2 regions of the Sporosarcina sp. P12(2017) genome follow, and region 2 is predicted to be linked to the other one. Evidence: predicted binding sites of a transcription regulator. Region 2 holds the regulator's gene; the other holds the start of a gene.
The links. The regulator CtsR, encoded in region 2, represses protease genes until heat stress. The targets are predictions, from matches to a motif close to ATGGTCAATAAAGGTCAAACA.

Region 1 (9,799 bases), on a different contig from region 2:
GCGGCAAATCGGGAACTATGAGCGGTTTAAGAACTGTTTAGAGCGCACCCGCCACCACATAGAGCACTTAACCAACCAACCCAAACAAAAAAAGTGACAACAACTCAAAATTCGAGTCATCGTCACTTTTCTGCGAAGCAAGCCATTACCAACTTCGGCCTGCTCCGCCACCACCACCGGAACCACCGCCGCCGAAGCCACCAAAGCCTCCACCGCCGCTACTTCCACCTCCGAAGCCGCCGCCACCGGAGCCAGGGAAAAATATCGGGCCGACGCTAGATCGGCCACGTGGACCGCCACCGCCTCTTCCTCCGCCGCCGAAAAAGACGCGGAAGAGTATATAGAGAACGATGATCACGATAATAATTGACGGCATGCCTACGTCTTCTTCACCTTGCTCGGGGTATACGACTGGCAACTCATCGCCTTCTAGCCCGTATTCTGCAGCTATTTCATTATAGAATGCTTTGTACGCTTCCATAATCGCGAGGTCTGGTTGTTCTTTAATTAAATAGGGCATCGCCAGTTCGTCAATATAACGTCCCACTTTACCGTCTGGAAGTGCTCCTTCCAAACCGTAGCCAGTCGCTAAATAAAACTTACGATCGATACCTGCCGCCTCATCTTTTTCTGTGGAAACGACAAGCAATGCGCCGTTATCCATTTCTTTATCGCCTAATTGCAATTCACGAAGCAACCGTAATGCATATTCCTCAACAGGCTCGCCTTCAAGAGAATATACTGTACGAACAGCGAATTCTGCTTTCGTTGCTGCTTGCAAGCGAATTCCGTACTCTTCTATCTCCGCTTCTTGCGTAGGTGATAAAATGTCCGCGTCATCTACTACCACATCTGTAATCGCATGAACGGTCGTAGTACCGGTAAGGGCCACTAGTAGCGCTACGAGGAACATGCAGACGCGGTTGATCACTTCACGTCATCCCCGAAATCGACTGATGGCGGTTGTTGCGCCCCTTCGACCGCTTTGAAGTATTCTTTTTCATCGAATCCGAAGATCGAAGCGACGATTTTACCTGGGAAACGTTTCACTGTTCTATTAAAAGCAGACACGACGTCGTTATAATCTTTACGTGCAACGGCGATACGATTTTCCGTACCTGCTAATTCATCCATTAATTGTTGGAAGTTCTGGTTCGCCTTTAAGTCAGGATAGTTTTCTACAACTACTAATAAACGACTTAACGCGCTAGACAGTTCTGAATCTGCCGCTGCTTGTTCTTCAGGACCTTGTGCCCCGGCCATTTTACTACGTGCATTCGCAATGTTTTCAAGCACCTCTTTTTCATGGGAGGCATATCCTTTCACCGTATTCACTAAGTTTGGGATTAAATCTACTCTACGTTGTAACTGCGTTTCGATTTGCGCATACGACTGATCAACATCTTCTTCCAAGTTCACTAACTTGTTGTAAGAAGGAACGATCATAATCGCCGCGATAATTACTAACACGATAATGGCTATAAGCGGGCCAGCAAGTTTCTTCATTGATCACTACTCCTCTCGTCATCTCATTAGTATGTACTTACCCTACTTCTTTCACTCACCAAACTTCCCGTCGCGATATTTTTAACGTTAGTATTTGGGTCTATGTCCAGTTTACTTTCTATATATAAGCATAAACTACATACAATATGACGCATCTATTGAATTAAATGTGCTTCTAGATAAAATCCACAAGAATACTTCTCAAAAACTACTTTACAGGAATTTTTAAGTAAGCTATACTATTGAAAGTTGCGCTAGGGAAACAATATAGTCCTAATCATGCATTAGAGTTGCATAGAGGAAACTATTGTTTTATATTATTACTTATAAAAAAACTATAATGCTTCTTGAGTAAAATAAAAGTTGTATTCCTTTTATCTAAAAGTTGCACTAGGGAAAGAAAAGAGGAGGAAACTGGATGATAGATCCGATCACAGTCAATAATGTAAGTGTTTCGTATGACGGAAATGAAGTCGTAAAAGACGTTTCTTTTTCATTTGGAGCTGGTAGTTTGATTGGTGTTCTCGGGCCGAATGGTGCGGGTAAATCTACACTGATGAAAGCCATGCTCGGCTTAATTCATAAAGATCAAGGAGATGTGAATTTCGGCAGTAAGACGGTGGATTCCATGCGTAAGCAAATTGCTTATGTTCCTCAGCGTTCCAATATCGACTGGAACTTCCCAATCATCGTGAAAGATACGGTTTTGCTTGGTACGTATCCTAAGATCGGCTTACTAAGACGTCCTCGTAAAGCAGATAAAGAATGGGCAATGGAGTGTTTGAAGCAAGTAGGAATGGAAAGCTTCGCTAATCGCCAAATTGGTGAGTTATCGGGCGGCCAGCAGCAGCGGGTATTTCTTGCACGTGCACTAGCCCAAAAGGCGGACTACTTCTTTCTTGACGAACCATTCGTAGGGATTGACGTATCCAGTGAAGAGATTATTATTGGCATTTTGCGCGAGATGCAAGCGGAAGGCAAAGTAATTTTTGTTGTTCACCACGACTTGTCAAAAGTAAAAAAATATTTTGATGGGCTGATTCTCATTAATAAAGAGTTAATTGATGCAGGTCCTACTAGTAAAGTGTTCCAGTCAGACAATATGGCGAAAGCATATAACCGTGAATTTATGATCGACGGCTTGGAGGTTTCTATGTAATGGAGTTTATTCAAGACTTAATGACGTACAGTTTCTTACAGAAAGCATTTATTACGTCGATCATGGTCGGCATCATTTGTGGAGTGATTGGAAGTTTCATCGTTCTTCGAGGAATGGCTTTGATGGGTGATGCGATTTCCCACGCTGTTCTACCGGGTGTTGCCATTTCTTATATGCTTGGAATTAACTATTTCTATGGCGCAGTGTTTACAGGTGTTCTTACAGCATTCAGTATCGGTGCTATATCTCAAAATAGTCGAATCAAGAATGACTCCTCTATCGGGATTGTCTTTTCAGCGTTTTTCGCTCTCGGGATTATTTTAATCACACAAGCTAAAAGCGCGACGGACTTAACGCAGATTTTATTCGGTAACGTGTTGTCTGTCCGCAGTTCTGATATGTGGCTGACATTGATTATCGGTGCAATCGTCATTTTAGTAGTAGCGTTGTTCTTTAAAGAACTCCTCGTTTCTAGTTTTGACGAGACGATGGCTGCAGCTTATGGTTTGAAAACGCGTCTGATTCACTACGCGATTATGTTTTTATTGACATTGGTTACAGTCGCTTCATTACAGACTGTTGGCGTGATTCTCGTTGTCTCTTTATTGATCACACCCGCTTCTACAGCGTATCTGTTAACGAATCGCCTCTCGGTCATGGTCGTACTAGCAGCATTTTTTGGTGCAGTATCTTCCATCGCCGGACTGTATTTCAGTTTTTTGTACAACATGCCGTCCGGACCTGTGATCGCATTGGCAGCGACAGCCATTTTCGTCCTAGCCTTCCTATTCTCACCTAAGCAAGGCATTGTTGTCAGTATGTTCAGGAAGAAATTCAAACGTAAATCAGTTGCAGGCGCAAACTAGTAAGGAACCAACCGCCGCGGCGGTAATATAAATTTATTATTCATAAAGGAGTAGAGTGTATTACATGAAGAATTTAGCAAAATGGCTAACCTTGTCATTGCTCGCTGTGTTTATGTTAGCGGCATGCGGTAATGATGATGAAGGCAAGAAGACAGAAGGTACGGACGACGGTGACAAAGTAGCGGAAACAGGCGACAAGTTGAAAGTCGTTACGTCATTTACAATTATTGCGGATATGGCACGAGAAATTGGTGGCGATTACGTTGATGTATACAACTTAGTACCAACTGGAACGGACCCTCATGAATATGAGCCATTGCCCAATGATATCAAAGCCGCAACAGATGCAGAAATATTATTCTATAACGGTTTAAATCTTGAAGGCGGAGAAAAAGGTTGGTTCTTCAAAATGATGGATTCCGTAAGACAGAAAGACGAAAACATTTATAGCTTGACTGAAGAAGTAGAACCTATGTATATCGGTGGAGAAGATGGTAGTGACGAGGAAATCAACCCACACGCGTTTATCGATCCAGCTGTTGGTGTCAAGATGGCTGAAGCTATGCGCGATGCATTGATTGAAAGACACCCGACAGAGAGCGAAAAAATTAAACAACAAGGTGACGAGTACGTAAAACGTCTTCAAGAACTGGATGAGGAATTTGCAGAGCGTATTTCTACAATACCTGAAGAAAACCGCGTACTTGTTACAAGTGAACGTGCATTCCAATACTTGAATGACCACTATGGTTTGAAAGAAGCATTCATCTGGGAAATCGATACGGAAGAGAATGGTTCACCTAAGCAAATCAAAGAACTCGTTCAATATATCCAAGATCACAAAGTTCCCGTATTATTTGTAGAATCTAACGTAGACTCTCGCCCAATGGAAACTGTTTCTGCAGAGACTGGCGTTCCAATTGCTGAAAAGAAGATCTACTCTGACGAAATCGGTAACCCTGGTGACGAGATTGATACGTATGTAAAATACTTAAACTACAATATGGATCTCATTCATGATGAGTTGAGCAAAGAACGATAATTTTCTCGGTCAACCAACTCGAGATAAAAAGGAAGCCACACTCCCCTTGTGGCTTCCTTTTTTATTTGTGTATATAAAAATATTGAACATGCAAGTCTAAACCTATATGTCATAGAGACTAAAAAATATAGGAGTATTTTATAAATGCTACAGAAATGGGACGTTACTTAAAAACGATAGGCGATCAATCCCGATTATAATTATTGAAGTTATTGCGGGTGCCTACTATTGAATGTAGCCAATAGGAGTACCATGCAAATAATACTAGCATCTACTATATTTCTACTCACGCTAGTCTTGGTTATTTGGCAACCGCGTAACCTATCAATTGGCTGGTCTGCATTACATATGGCGTGTTTTGCCAAAGGAAGCAGCGTACGGATGTTTTTTACTAGTCATCCTGCTTGTTGCCGGAGTAGCAGGATTGAGGTCTGTACTGACTGGCTTGATCGAGTGGACATCAAGTCACGGCTTGCATGCTGCTACGATTGTATGGGATTCATCGCAGCAATCCAGGACGCAGCGGTACCACCTGATGTGCGGGAGGCGTTAATTTATGCAAATGTGATCGGGTCTGATTTAGGTCCGAAGATGACACCAATCGGCTCGCTGGCGACGTTGCTTTGGTTGCATGTACTGTCGTTAAAGGGTGTGCGTACTTCATGAAGGTATTATTTCATAGTAAGTAGTGTATTGACTGTGCCTACGCTTCTGATTACGTTGATGGGGTTATGGTGGCTATCGGTTTCTTGAAATTAGGAACGATGGGGATTGGTGCTTCACCCCCATGTAAACACTACCTAACTCTCACAAACATTCACGTTTATCTCCGGAGCATTACTTCGGTTCTGAATTTCTACCGATGATTTATTCATAGGAAAAAGTAAACAAAATGAATATAACTTATTAAAAAAGAACACACTCAATGAGATTACTTACACTTTTTCTCATCGAGTGTGTTCTATTTATATCTTTCCAATGTCGTAAAAAAACAACGATTGGATGCGCGATCCAAATGGACCATGACAAACAACCGTTGTTTAAGATAGAACCTTGATGCCCTCGGCGGGAGTCGAACCCACATTTTGAGCTTCGGAGGCTCACGTGCTATCCATTGCACCACGAGGACTAAACGTGTAGTATCAAGCTTTAACTATAATTTCTCCACTACAGAAAAAAGCTTTTCATCTGTAAGAGACATCTTCCATTATATCGTAGAATATAATGAAAAGCAATGTGTATTTTTAAGGCAAATGATTTGACCTTTGTTGACCTTAATAGGTAAAATACAGTTATAGTTGAAATACGAAATGATTTCAACCGAACGAATATTATGAAGTAATTAAAGGAGGAAGTCTAATTGAATCTAATTCCTACAGTTATTGAACAAACAAACCGTGGTGAGCGAGCGTACGATATTTACTCTCGTCTATTGAAAGACCGTATTATCATGTTGGGGAGCGGCATTGACGACAACGTAGCCAACTCTATCGTTGCACAACTGCTATTCCTAGAAGCTGAAGATCCAGATAAAGATATCTCCATTTACATCAACAGCCCAGGTGGAAGTATCACAGCAGGTATGGCAATCTACGATACAATGCAATACATTAAGCCAGACATCCGCACAATCTGTGTAGGTATGGCAGCATCTATGGGAGCATTCTTGCTAACAGCTGGTACAGAAGGTAAACGTTACGCTTTGCCAAACGCAGAAGTAATGATTCACCAACCACTAGGTGGCGCACAAGGTCAGGCAACTGAAATCGAAATCGCCGCAAAACGCATCTTGCACCTACGTGAAAAACTAAACCAAATCCTAGCAGATCGCACTGGCCAGCCAATCGACGTCATCGCAAAAGACACAGACCGCGATAACTTCATGACTGCCGAACGCGCTAAAGAATACGGTCTAGTCGACCACGTTCTAGAACGCAGCGAAATCGAAAAGAAATAACAACAACAGGTTGTCCGGAAAGCCAAATGGCCTTCCGCGACAACCTTTTTATTTTGTATTTTATATGGGTTTGGGTTTGGGTTTGGGTTTGGGTTTGGGTTTGGGTTTGGGTTTGGGTTTGATTTTGATTTTGATTTTGAGCTAAGTCTATATTTATGGTCTTACTCCTTACAAAACAAATGCATCAGCATTCAAATATAAAAGACGACACTAGTTGGTCGGAGTGGAAGGCGGCTCCCGATGGATCAGCCCGATCAGGTGAGACAACCAAAAGAGAGCGAAGCGAACTGGTTGGCTCACCGCGGGCCCATGGGAAAGCGTCCGCCTGGAACGCAGACCAACGGCTTCTCCACGCCCCCTTCACTAAGCCAGAAGACAAAAAAAGATGACGAAACCTCAAAAGGTCATCGCCACCCATATCCAACTCACTGCTCAACTTCAACTAAATCAGCCAAATTCTGAAGAGCCAAATCCTCATCAATCCCGTCCGTAATCAACGTGATCTCCGTCCCCTTCGCAATCGCCAAACTCATAATCCCCATAATGCTCTTCGCATTCACCTGACGATTATCCTTCTTCAAATAAATATCAGCCGTATACTTATTGGCCTCCTGTACAAATAACGCCGCCTGTCTCGCTTGTAAACCAGGTTTAATTCCTACTTTTACTGTTTTTTCTACCATAGTGTGTGCTCCTTTTCTTCCTCTTCTCATGAAGGTTCTACTAGTTATTTAACGTAAACGATCTGCGATTTCTTCAATCTTACGCAAACGATGATTGACGCCCGATTTACTGACCGGTGCACCCGTTACCAGTTCACCTAGTTCCTTTAGCGTCACGTCTTGGTGCGTAACACGTAATTGAGCAATTTCTTGCAGACGATCCGGTAATTGATCTAAACCAATCGTGCGCTCAATTAACTTAATATTTTCTACTTGCCTTTGTGCCGCACCGATTGTCTTATTCAGATTGGCAGTTTCACAATTCACTAGCCGATTCACACTGTTGCGCATATCACGCATAATCCGCACATCTTCAAACTTCATAAGGGATACATGCGCACCGATAATGCCAAGGAAATCGGATATTTTTTCTGCTTCTTTAAGATAAGCGATAAATCCTTTTTTACGTTCAATAGATTTCGCATTCAACTGAAAATGGTTCATCAACTCAACAAGTGATTGACTATGTTCTTGATAACTTGAGAAGACTTCCAAGTGATAAGAAGACGTCTCCGGATTATTAACGGAACCTCCTGCCAGGAAAGCTCCCCGTAAGTATGCGCGTGCACAGCAGTCATTTTCAATTAGCTGTGGATCGATCGTGTTAATCATTTGGAAATCATGCGTCATAATCGACAACTCTTCTAGTAAATGTTTGGCTCCATCTCGGATCCGACAAATATAGATATTATTTTTCTTTAAACGCATTTTTTTTCGTACAAGCAATTCCACTTTGTAAGGATACAACGCCTTCACGTTCGAATACAGACGACGCGCAATAGAGGCATTTTCTGTTTGAACGTCAAGACTAAGTTGTTTATTAGAAAAAGACATGACACCATTCATTCGGATGAATGCCGCAATTTCTGCTTTCGTACAGCAGTCATCCGCCTCAATCTGTGTCAGTTCCTTTTTCGTTTTGGATGCAAAAGACATGATTTTCCCCCTTTTCGGCGATCTTCATATCTATCCGCCTTCTACGTTCTCTCTATATAACGCATCAACATATCTGATACTTCCATCGTTTTATGCATGATCGTTCCATCTAAGATTGTGGCAATCTCCTGCACAAATACTTCAGGTACTAGTGATTGAAGTATTTCTAGGTCATTCTCCACAAGCCAAGGTTCTTCATTTTCACTCAGGTTATGGGTACATCTGAACGCTTCTGCATTATTCACTAGTACTGCATCGAGAAATGGTTCTCCCGCATGATCATAAAGCGCCTGAACATGCTCAGAAGCAGTATAGCGATACGTTTCGCCACGTTGCGTAGTTAAATTACCAACATAGACCTTTTTTGCAGTACTTTCGAGAACCGCTTCGCGAATATCCTGCACTAAAAGTGTTGGCAAAGTACTAGTATACAAGCTTCCCGGTCCAAATACGATTAAATCTGCATTTTTTATTGTATCCGCTGTTTCTGGCAAAGGTTTTACATCTTGAGGCGTGATGAAAACGTTACGGATTTTCCTTCCATAGAGAGGGATTTTCGATTCACCTGTAATGATTGAACCATCTTCAAGCTCGGCATGCAAGGTAATTCGCTGATTTGCTGCAGGTAGTACGGTTCCTTTAATATTCAGCACAACGCCCATCTGCTCGACTGCACGTGCGAAATCGCCAGTAATAGTCGTTAGGGCTGTAAGCATTAAATTCCCTAGAGAATGTCCTTTCAAGCCATCGGATCCCTCAAAACGATGCTGAAACATTTTCTCGATCATAGGCTCAACATCTGAAAGCGCTGCCATAACTTGCCTTATATCTCCAGGCGGCGGGACGTTATACTGGTCGAATAAACGACCTGAACTTCCCCCATCATCCGCTACCGTAACTATCGCTGTCAATTCGATCGGATAACGTTTTAACCCACGAAGGATATTGGATAATCCTGTGCCACCGCCGAACACAACAACTCTTTTCATCGTAGTGGATTGCATATTCATGTCAACCCTTTCTTTTTTCAACGTCTCGATGCGATACATGCGTCGGGTAGTCGTCTTTAAAAACACCTGTAAAGTATTCAGCAAGTGTAACAGAACGATGTTGACCACCTGTACAACCGAATGCGATAACCGCCTGACCTTTTCCTTCTTGTTTATACTGAGGGATCAAGAATTTAAATAAATCGGTTAGTTTTTCAATTAATTCTTTTGTATCTGACCATTTCAATACGTAATCCGATACTTCGTGATTCAAACCTGTCAACGGACGTAATTCTTCCAAATAAAACGGGTTCGGTAAAAATCGAACGTCGAACACTACGTCTGCATCAATTGGCATCCCATGCTTGAATCCGAATGATACAAAATTCAAGGTGAAGTTCGGCTCGCCTGCTTCAGAAAATTCACGTGTGATTTTCTCTCGTAATTGCTTAGGCTTTAACTTAGATGTGTCAATAATAGAACGTGAAAGTCCTTTTATTTCAGTCAGCAAATGACGTTCTTTGCGAATCCCTTCGAGTAACACGCCTCCTTCAGATAACGGGTGTGATCTGCGCGTTTCTTTATAACGTTTCACAAGTGCTTCGTTATCTGAGTCGAGGAA
Region 2 (9,799 bases):
TTCATCTGCACGATGACCAAGTGAAAATTCATTCAAGACAAGGGGAGTACCACCAAATGTATTTGTACAAATGATATCAGCACCAGCATCTAAATATTCATCGTGAATTTTCTCTAAAACATCGGGGCGTAACACACTTAGGTATTCGTTACATCCATCATATTCTTCTCCGCCGAAGTCTTCCGTTGAGAAATCTTCCGCTTGCAGCATCGTCCCCATCGCACCATCAATGATCAGGATTCGTTTGTCTAGTTGCTCTTCAATAGGATGTCTCTGCATGTGTTAATTCCCTCTCCTTCTTCTTCTGGTCTATTTCCTTAATATACTCATACAACTCTAATGTCATATCGTAACGGAGGAATGGTGTGATGATATACAGCCCATTAAAATACTGCGCTGCTGTATCAATCAATTCTTTTGCGATTTCAAGACCTGTTTCAGTTGATTTTTCACGGTCATCTCCACATTCACGCATTCTTTCCAACACATCTTCTGAAAGCTTGATACCCGGTACTTCGTGATGCAGGAACTCTGCATTTCGTATATTTGTCAATGGCATGATGCCAATGAAGATCGGTGTATCCAAGTGTTTTGTGGCTTCGTATACATCGATAATCTTTTCTTTCGTGTATACCGGCTGCGTGATGAAATAGTCTGCACCCGCTTCAATTTTCTTCTCGAGTCGTTGTACAGCTCGATCAATTACGCGTACGTTCGGATTGAAAGCTGCTGAAATAGAGAAGTTTGCTTTCTTGCGCAATGGCTTACCGGAGAACGAAATCCCTTCATTCAATTTCTTAATTAACTGCAATAACTCCATGCTAGATACATCGTAGACGCTTGTTGCACCGGGGAAGTCGCCAACTTTTGTCGGATCGCCTGTTACAGCTAGGATATCGTGAATGCCTAATGCATCGAGTCCCATCAAATGTGATTGTAAGCCGATAAGATTGTGATCACGGCACGTTAAATGTACAAGCGGGCGGATATTATGTTTCATCTTAACGATTGAACCCATCGCCATGTTGCTGATGCGAGGGGAAGCAAGTGAATTATCTGCCATTGTTATAGCATCAACTCCTGCGTCATATAACACATTTGCACCCTTGATATAATCTTCTGTTTCCAAGTGGCGCGGTGTATCTAGTTCTACAATTACCGTACGCTCTGTTTTCGCTTTTTCATGAAGAGGTTGATGTTTTGTAGGTCCCGCTTCATGAATCACGATAGGCTTTTCCGGATGTACGACCTTTTCTGTGATAGGTGCAAGTCGCGTTAACTGTGTTTTCGCTGCTTTAATATGCTTAGGTGTTGTGCCACAACATCCACCGATCAACCGAACGCCTTGATCACGAAGTAATACGGCAGCGCGTCCGAAGTATTCTGCTTCAGATTCATAGACAATACGTCCATCTTCCACATCTAATAGACTGGCGTTTGGATATGCGGATAAAAATGCTTGTTCCGGTAATGTAACATTATCGAATGCTTGAATCGTGTGGTAAGGGCCTAAGCGACAGTTGACGCCTACGATATCTGCACCAAGAGATTCAAGTTGATGAAGTGCATCATTTAATGAGAGTCCGTTCTGTAATACGCCGGGATCATGCATAGAAACTTGTGCGATCAATGGAACATCCGTGATTTTCTTTAACGTTGTCACAACAGATGATAACTCTTCAAAGTCGTAATATGTTTCCAATAGAAGACCATCCGGATCGCCTGCCAATAATGCACTCGCTTGTTCTAGTACGACTTTTTCTATTTCATCCAATGTAGCATCGCTTTTACGTATGCCACGCAGGCCGCCAATTGTACCGAGTACAAATTGTCCCCCAGGTGCTGCTGCGCGTTTTGCAATTTGAATGGCCGCTTTATTGAATTCTGTTACATGACTTTCTAAGCCGTAGCGAGCTAATTTGTTCGCATTTGCACTGTAAGTGTTCGTCTGTATAATATCTGCGCCGGCTGCGATGTAGTCTTGGTGAATCTGCTCTATAATTTCAGGCTTTTCTACGTTTAGTTCTTCATAACAGTAATCAATTCCGTAAGAATATAAAATCGTCCCCATTGCACCATCTGCCGTTAAGACGTTTGTTTGTAGTTTATCTAGCAATGACATAATTCCATCTCCCCTTTGCTTTTTCTAATCAAAAAAAGCCTTCAAGTATATTAGAAGGCTTTGTAATCTCAATGACTAGTTCCCTCTCATCTTTTCAGAGTGTCAATTTGACAGACTGCTGGAAGTAGCACCTTGCCTATATGGCTGGTTGCTGAAGCGTCGACGGGCCAGTCCCTCAGCTTCTCTTGATAAGATATGTTTCTTATTCAATTATTTAGATTATTCTAACCACATCATAGCGGCTTTGTTGGATATCGTCAAGTGAATGTTTGGTGAAGTTCGAAGTGCGGAGTTAGAGCATAGAGAAATTGCGATATATATGCTAAAATCAATGAAACAACTCGAAAAGGTGAGGAATTATGCGGTTCTTTAAATATTCATTTCCAATCGCTGTTCTTGTAGGTACAATTGCTTGGATTATGATAGGTAGCAGTTACGAAGAAGTTGCTTATGATATGCGTGTGTACATTACAATTGGGGCTGCTATATTCAGTGGATTGATCTCAAGCGTTTTGTTTCGTAAAGAAAAAGAAGAACAGATTGATGAGAAGAAGTAGGCTGTCAGCATTTTGCTGCAGTCTTTTTTATTTGTTTTTTATGGGTTAACTATAAAATAAAATGTGTTGACATATTATGCGTTAACTATTATTGTTTTTATGGTAACTAATATAAAAGAGGTGACATGATGGCAACAGCAACGGAGAGGCAACCGGTAAGTAGGTTCAGTGCACTAACCATTGTATACAGTGGAATGTTCGCGTCATTAATGATGATTGGAGCAAACATCACATCCTTCGTGCCGTTTTTAGTAGTTGGTGGAGTACCTATTACATTACAAACGTTTTTCGCAATTTTATCAGGACTATTACTTGGCAGCCGTCTAGGTGCGTTATCTATGACGGTATATATGTTAATAGGATTAGCAGGTGCACCGGTCTTCGCTAAATTTTCAGGCGGCTTCGGTCAAATCTTGAGTCCAACGTTTGGCTTTATTCTTACCTTCATTTTAATAGCTTATGTAGCCGGGAAGATTGTCGAGCGAAGTCAGACCATGCCTGCATATATTACCGCGGCACTGGTCGCTACGGCAATCAACTATATAGTAGGCACAAGCTGGATGTATTTTGCGTACAAGATGTGGGCTGCTGCACCAGACGTGTTTACCTACAAGATCGCATGGCTATGGATGATGCCTCCTTTGCCAAAAGATCTAATTCTGGCTGTACTGTCAGGCATATTCGCGTTTAGAATCTCAAAACACTTGAAAGTGAGGCGTACGCTATAATGAACTACCAAAGGCTGGCTACTCAAGTACTGGAAGGGCATGTATTAACTGACGAGGAATCACTCGCAATATTGAATAGCCCAGATGAAGATTTGCTATTATTACTGCACGCGACGTACTCGATTCGATCACATTACTTCGGAAATAAGGTAAAGCTGAATATGATCATCAATACGAAATCAGGATTATGTCCGGAGAACTGTGGTTATTGCGCACAATCCATCATTTCAAAAGCACCTGTCGAAAAGTATGCGATGATGAAATCGGAAGAGATACTAGAAGGTGCAGAACGTGCTGCCGCTAATAAAGCGGGCACCTATTGCATCGTAGCAAGTGGACGGGGACCGCGTGACAGTGAACTGGACATAGTCATTGATTCTGTTAAGCAGATAAAAGAAAAACACAAAGGAATGACGGTATGTGCTTGCCTAGGTATTTTGAAGCCAGGCCAAGCAACCCGTTTGAAAGAGGCGGGCGTAGATCGCTACAACCACAACTTGAACACATCCGCAGAGCATCACGAAAGTATAACTACATCGCATACATACGATGATCGTGTAAACACTGTAGGGTTGGCTAAAGAAGCAGGCATATCTCCATGTTCAGGCGTCATCGTTGGCATGCGGGAAACAAAGCAAGATATCATCTCCATGGCGCGTAGCCTACGCGAACTGGACGCTGACTCAATACCTGTGAACTTTCTGCATGCAGTTGATGGAACACCATTAGAAGGGACATCAGAACTGGATCCACGCTACTGCATAAAAGTCCTGTGCCTATTCCGCTACATCAACCCTAGCAAAGAAATCCGCATTTCGGGTGGACGTGAAGTCAACTTGCGAAGCCTGCAGCCACTAGGCCTCTACGCTGCAAACTCTATCTTCATCGGTGACTATCTCACAACAGCCGGTCAGGAAAATGATCAAGATCAAAAAATGCTTGAAGACATGGGCTTCGTAGTCGATCTCGAACCGTTGCGCAAAGAACCTATCATTATATAAATAGAGAATGAGTAAATATACGTATACCTTGTGCTGAAGACAATCCGCTATGTGGATCTGCTCTTCAGTTTTTTCTATTCATTCAGAATTCTATTTAGGAGGATTGCAGTAGTTGGCCGTAAGTGAAAAGTATTCGTCTTGTTTTAATTCGGTGACTAATTGAATAATTAATAGCCTGTTGTGACAACCTAGCAACAAGTTTTCTTTTAACGTAATCATGTATACATACAAACAAATGAATTGCATCCCGCCTAATTCTTGCGATACAATCAAGTCAAAGATAGTCAAAGTCAACTAGATGAACGAGCGAAAAGAGGTGACGAGATGCGTAATATTTCTGACATTATAGAAGGATATTTGAAGTCGATTATAGAAGAGGAAGATAGCGCTTCTATTGAAATCAAACGAAATGAGATTGCTGAGAAATTCCAATGTGTACCATCACAGATTAATTACGTAATCAAAACCCGGTTTACCGTCGAGAGAGGTTACGCTGTTGAGTCTAAGCGAGGAGGAGGAGGCTACATCCGGATTTACAGGGTACGTACCAACTCCCGCAAGGACTTACTTGAACAAGCGTTAGAGATTTTAGAGAGTGAAGCGTCATCTACTATGGCGGAAGATGTCATTATCCGTTTAATTGAAGAAGAAGTCATTACAGAACGTGAAGCTAAACTGATGCTTGCTGCAGTAGGCCGTGCTACTCTGCGTTATATGTTGCCAGAGCGGGATGCGTTACGTTCACGTATTCTTCGCGCTATGTTAGTTACATTAATTTATGAAGAGATAGAATGAGGTGAATTTCAATGCTTTGTGAAAACTGTAAAGAACGACCAGCTACTGTAGTGTTTAAACAGGAAACATCAAATGATGTAATAGAGCGTCATTTATGTGATAAATGTGCATTTTACTCACAAACATTTTCTTTCAGTCCGGATCAGGAACCGTTATCAATTCAACAATTTTTAGCACATTGGTTAGGTGGTTCAGAGTTATTTCCGGAACAAAAAGCCGATGAAAGATTACCGGATGGTCCGAAATGTCCGAATTGCGATTTGACCTTCCATCGTTTCCTCGATATCGGGAAGTTTGGTTGCGCTGTATGTTATGAAACATTCAGGGGGCAACTGCCAAGAGTGTTTGCCAAACTGCATAATGGGCATACCCAACACCGTGGAAAGATTCCCGTATCACTTAATGAACGTTTTGCTTTAAAGAAGAAGCTTGAAGATATCCGTATGAAAATGCGGGAAGCTGTAGAAAACGAACATTTTGAAGAAGCGGCAACTTTGCGTGATGAGGCGAACCAAGTGAAACAGCAACTGTCCGATGGAGGTGATGATCAACATGTCATTTAAAAAATTCATCAAACAGGAACTGACAGGTTGGATGGTTGCGGAAGGTGAGCATGCTGACATCGTCTTGTCCACAAGAATCAGGTTAGCTCGCAATTTACAAGATTATTCTTTTCCGATAAGTGCCTCGCAGGAAGATGCGAACGACGTAAGCGAAGCATTGAATCAGGCAGTCGAGACGATGGAGGACCATCATTTTACAGGCATCACAATGGAAGATTTGTCTCCGCTTGAACGCCAGATTTTAGTCGAGAAGCATTTAGTCAGTCCACAGTTGATCAATCCTAAAAAACATGGATCCGTTTTGCTGTCCGAAGACGAAACAATTAGTATTATGGTGAATGAAGAAGATCATATTCGCATTCAATGTATTTATCCGGGTTTTCAAATAGATCAGGCATATGAACACGCTGATCGAGTAGATAGCGAACTTGAAGTGAATTTGAACTATGCTTTCGATGAAACATTCGGCTATTTGACAAGTTGTCCATCTAACACCGGTACGGGAATGCGCGCGTCAGTCATGATGCATTTACCTGCATTAACCATCACTAAGCAAATCGAGCGAATTATACCCGCGATATCAAGGCTTGGAATGGTCGTACGTGGAAGTTATGGAGAGGGCAGTGAAGCACTCGGTAACATTTATCAGGTTTCCAATCAAATCACACTCGGCAAATCAGAAGAGGAAATCTTGAAAGACTTAGAGAGTATTTCAAAACGCTTGATTGCACATGAAAAGAAATCACGTGAATTATTATTGGCTAAGTCGGAAGTTCACTTGGAAAATAGATTATTCAGGGCGCTCGGGACACTGACTCATTCGCGAATCTTGCCGTCAGCAGAAGCGGCAAAATGTTTGTCTGACGTCCGTTTGGGTATAGATTTAGGTATCATTGAAAATATTGATATGACAATTTTGAATGAATTGATGATTTTCATGCAACCAGGTTTTCTGCAACAATACGCGAAGGCAGAATTAACATCTGATGAACGAGATATCCTTCGTGCACAATTATTCCGTGATCGGCTAGGAGTAGAGCGATCTGCTGCACAAGAAAAAGACAGTGATTCGTTGTGAGCAAAGTTTTTGCAAGAAAGTCTTATAGCATTTATAATTAATCAAAGATAGTCAAAGTCAATATGCGAATTAGGTTGTATCGCGAATTGACATGAATATATATAGTTATAGGAAACAAAGCATTGATGTGTTATTTTGCATAACATAGAATATAGTCCACTGATGAAGGAAGAGGGGAATGAATATGATGTTTAATCGATTTACACAACGTGCACAAAAAGTTTTACAACTGGCTCAAGAAGAGGCTATTCGTTTAAAACATGAATCTATTGGTACTGAGCATATCCTGCTTGGATTGATTCGAGAAGGTGGCGGCATCGCAGCAAAAGCTCTTGAAGCAATTAGTGTGAATGCGGATACTATTGAACGAGAAGTAGAAATTCTAGTAGGTGTAGGCTCTAAAGATGTGGGTCCGATCGTTCATTATACTCCTCGCGCCAAACGAGTTATTGAATTATCCGTTGATGAGTCTCGTAAATTAGGACATTCTTATATCGGCACAGAGCACATTTTATTGGCTTTGATTCGAGAAGGAGAAGGCGTGGCTGCACGCGTTCTGAATAATGCAGGTGTTAGCTTGAACAAAGCTCGCCAGCAAGTACTTCAGTTGCTTGGCAATGATGAAAGTTCTGTTGGCAACCCAGCGAATTCTGCATCGGCAGCAACACCAACATTGGATGGCTTGGCGCGTGATTTAACTGAAATCGCACGTGAGGGCACGCTGGATCCAGTAATTGGACGAAGCAAAGAAATTACACGTGTTATTGAAGTATTGGCACGTCGTACGAAAAACAACCCAGTATTGATTGGGGAACCGGGTGTAGGTAAAACAGCGATTGCAGAAGGTTTGGCACAGCAAGTCGTAAGTAATGAAGTGCCTGAAATCTTGCGTGACAAACGCGTTATGACACTAGATATGGGTACAGTCGTCGCAGGCACAAAATACCGCGGTGAATTCGAAGATAGAATGAAGAAGGTAATGGAAGAAATCCGTCAAGCGGGTAACATTATCTTATTCATCGATGAATTACACACGTTGATCGGTGCAGGTGGAGCAGAAGGTGCTATCGATGCATCCAATATCTTGAAGCCATCTCTTGCACGTGGTGAACTACAGTGTATCGGTGCTACTACACTTGACGAATACCGTAAATATATTGAAAAAGACGCAGCGCTTGAACGACGTTTCCAACCAATCCAAGTTGATGAGCCATCTGTAGAGGAAACGATTCAGATCATTAAAGGCTTGCGCGACCGTTACGAAGCGCATCACCGTGTGAAGATTACGGATGAAGCGGTTGAAGCGGCAGCGAAGATGTCTGATCGTTATATCTCGGACCGTTTCTTACCGGATAAAGCGATTGACTTAATTGACGAAGCTGGATCGAAAGTGCGTTTGCGTTCATATACAACTCCTCCTAACTTGAAGGAGCTCGAGGTGAAGCTTGAAGCAATTCGTTCTGAGAAGAACGCAGCTGTGCAAAGCCAAGAATTTGAGAAAGCTGCTTCTTATCGTGATAAAGAGCAGAAGATGAAGGAAGAGTTGGAAACAACGAAAGCAGCTTGGAAAGAGAAACAAGGGCAGACTGAATCCGAAGTGACAGTGAATGATATCGCGTCAGTTGTGGCGATGTGGACAGGAATTCCTGTTGACAAGATTGCAGAGACAGAGTCGGCTAAATTGCTGAACATGGAAGAAATTTTGCATCAACGTGTCATTGGTCAAAAAGAAGCAGTGTTATCTATTTCGAAAGCCATCCGTCGAGCACGTGCAGGATTGAAAGATCCGAAACGTCCTATTGGTTCATTCATTTTCTTGGGCCCGACTGGTGTAGGTAAAACTGAACTAGGCCGTGCGTTGGCGGAAGTGATGTTCGGCGATGAAGATGCGATGATTCGTATCGATATGTCCGAGTATATGGAGAAGCATTCTACATCTCGTCTAGTCGGATCACCTCCAGGCTATGTAGGGTATGATGAAGGCGGCCAATTAACGGAGAAAGTTCGCCGTAAGCCGTACTCAGTTGTACTACTTGATGAGATTGAAAAAGCACATCCAGATGTTTTCAATATCTTATTGCAAGTATTAGAAGACGGACGTTTAACGGATTCTAAAGGACGTACAGTTGATTTCCGCAACACAGTAATTATCATGACTTCAAACGTTGGAGCAACTGAATTGAAGAAAAACCGCTACGTTGGCTTTAATATTCAAGACGGCGAATCCGACTACGATGACATGAAGGAAAAAATGCTTGCAGAATTGAAGAAAACATTCCGACCGGAGTTCTTGAACCGTGTGGATGACATGATTGTCTTCCATTCATTGGAGAAAGAACACTTGCGTGAAATTGTCAGCTTGATGAGTGATGAACTTTCTAAGCGCTTGGCTGAACAAGACATCGAATTGGTGTTGACGGATTCAGCTAAAGATAAAATCACGGAAGAGGGATATGATCCGGAATACGGTGCTCGTCCATTACGTCGTGCATTACAGAAACATGTAGAAGATCGTTTGTCTGAAGAGTTACTTGAAGGTAAAGTTCTGATGGGTGAAAAAGTAATCATTGATGTAGAGGATAATCAGTTTATCGTACGCACGGAGAAACACACAGTAGCAGTAGAAAAATAATAATATAATCAACGGGATAGCTCGCTCGCTTAGTTTTTAAAAAGCGCAGCGGGCTGTCCTTTTCGTACTTTTCAAATAAGGAGAGAGTGTATGGCTAAGCGAAAGTCGAAGTTCATGTGCCGTTCTTGTGGATATGAGTCCGCTAAGTGGATGGGGCGTTGTCCTGGTTGTGGAGAATGGAACACGATGGATGAAGAAGTGGAGATTGTTCAAAAGGGACCGCGTGCTGCATTTCAGCATGGTGAAAGAGTGAAGCACAAAGCTTTGCCTATCAGTCAGGTGGAAATGGCTGAAGAGCCACGTGTTAAAACGGAATTAGAAGA

Region 1: a site for CtsR is predicted at 5,829-5,849, ahead of clpP (ATP-dependent Clp endopeptidase proteolytic subunit ClpP). Genes of this name have one in related genera too.

The regions. Positions count from the first base shown of each region.
Region 1 covers NZ_PDYL01000014.1:69,007-78,805, reverse strand. Annotated here, with positions in the region: gene CSV80_RS18110 (TPM domain-containing protein) at 146-931, opposite strand; gene CSV80_RS12385 (LemA family protein) at 928-1,506, opposite strand; gene CSV80_RS12380 (metal ABC transporter ATP-binding protein) at 1,925-2,665, shown strand; gene CSV80_RS12375 (metal ABC transporter permease) at 2,665-3,531, shown strand; gene CSV80_RS12370 (metal ABC transporter solute-binding protein, Zn/Mn family) at 3,596-4,573, shown strand; partial or broken gene CSV80_RS18045 (ArsB/NhaD family transporter) at 4,826-4,942, shown strand; partial or broken gene CSV80_RS17880 (ArsB/NhaD family transporter) at 4,995-5,326, shown strand; tRNA gene CSV80_RS12355 (tRNA-Arg) at 5,631-5,702, opposite strand; gene clpP (ATP-dependent Clp endopeptidase proteolytic subunit ClpP) at 5,934-6,530, shown strand; gene CSV80_RS12345 (HPr family phosphocarrier protein) at 6,956-7,213, opposite strand; gene whiA (DNA-binding protein WhiA) at 7,262-8,188, opposite strand; gene CSV80_RS12335 (gluconeogenesis factor YvcK family protein) at 8,230-9,177, opposite strand; gene rapZ (RNase adapter RapZ) at 9,200-9,799, opposite strand, start outside.
Region 2 covers NZ_PDYL01000004.1:150,405-160,203, reverse strand. Annotated here, with positions in the region: gene metH (methionine synthase) at 1-279, opposite strand, end outside; gene CSV80_RS04795 (bifunctional homocysteine S-methyltransferase/methylenetetrahydrofolate reductase) at 260-2,122, opposite strand; SAM riboswitch class I at 2,206-2,317, opposite strand; gene CSV80_RS04790 (hypothetical protein) at 2,482-2,679, shown strand; gene CSV80_RS04785 (biotin transporter BioY) at 2,808-3,407, shown strand; gene bioB (biotin synthase BioB) at 3,404-4,408, shown strand; gene CSV80_RS04775 (CtsR family transcriptional regulator) at 4,733-5,203, shown strand; gene CSV80_RS04770 (UvrB/UvrC motif-containing protein) at 5,215-5,766, shown strand; gene mcsB (protein-arginine kinase McsB) at 5,756-6,844, shown strand; gene CSV80_RS04760 (ATP-dependent Clp protease ATP-binding subunit) at 7,029-9,476, shown strand; gene radA (DNA repair protein RadA) at 9,567-9,799, shown strand, end outside.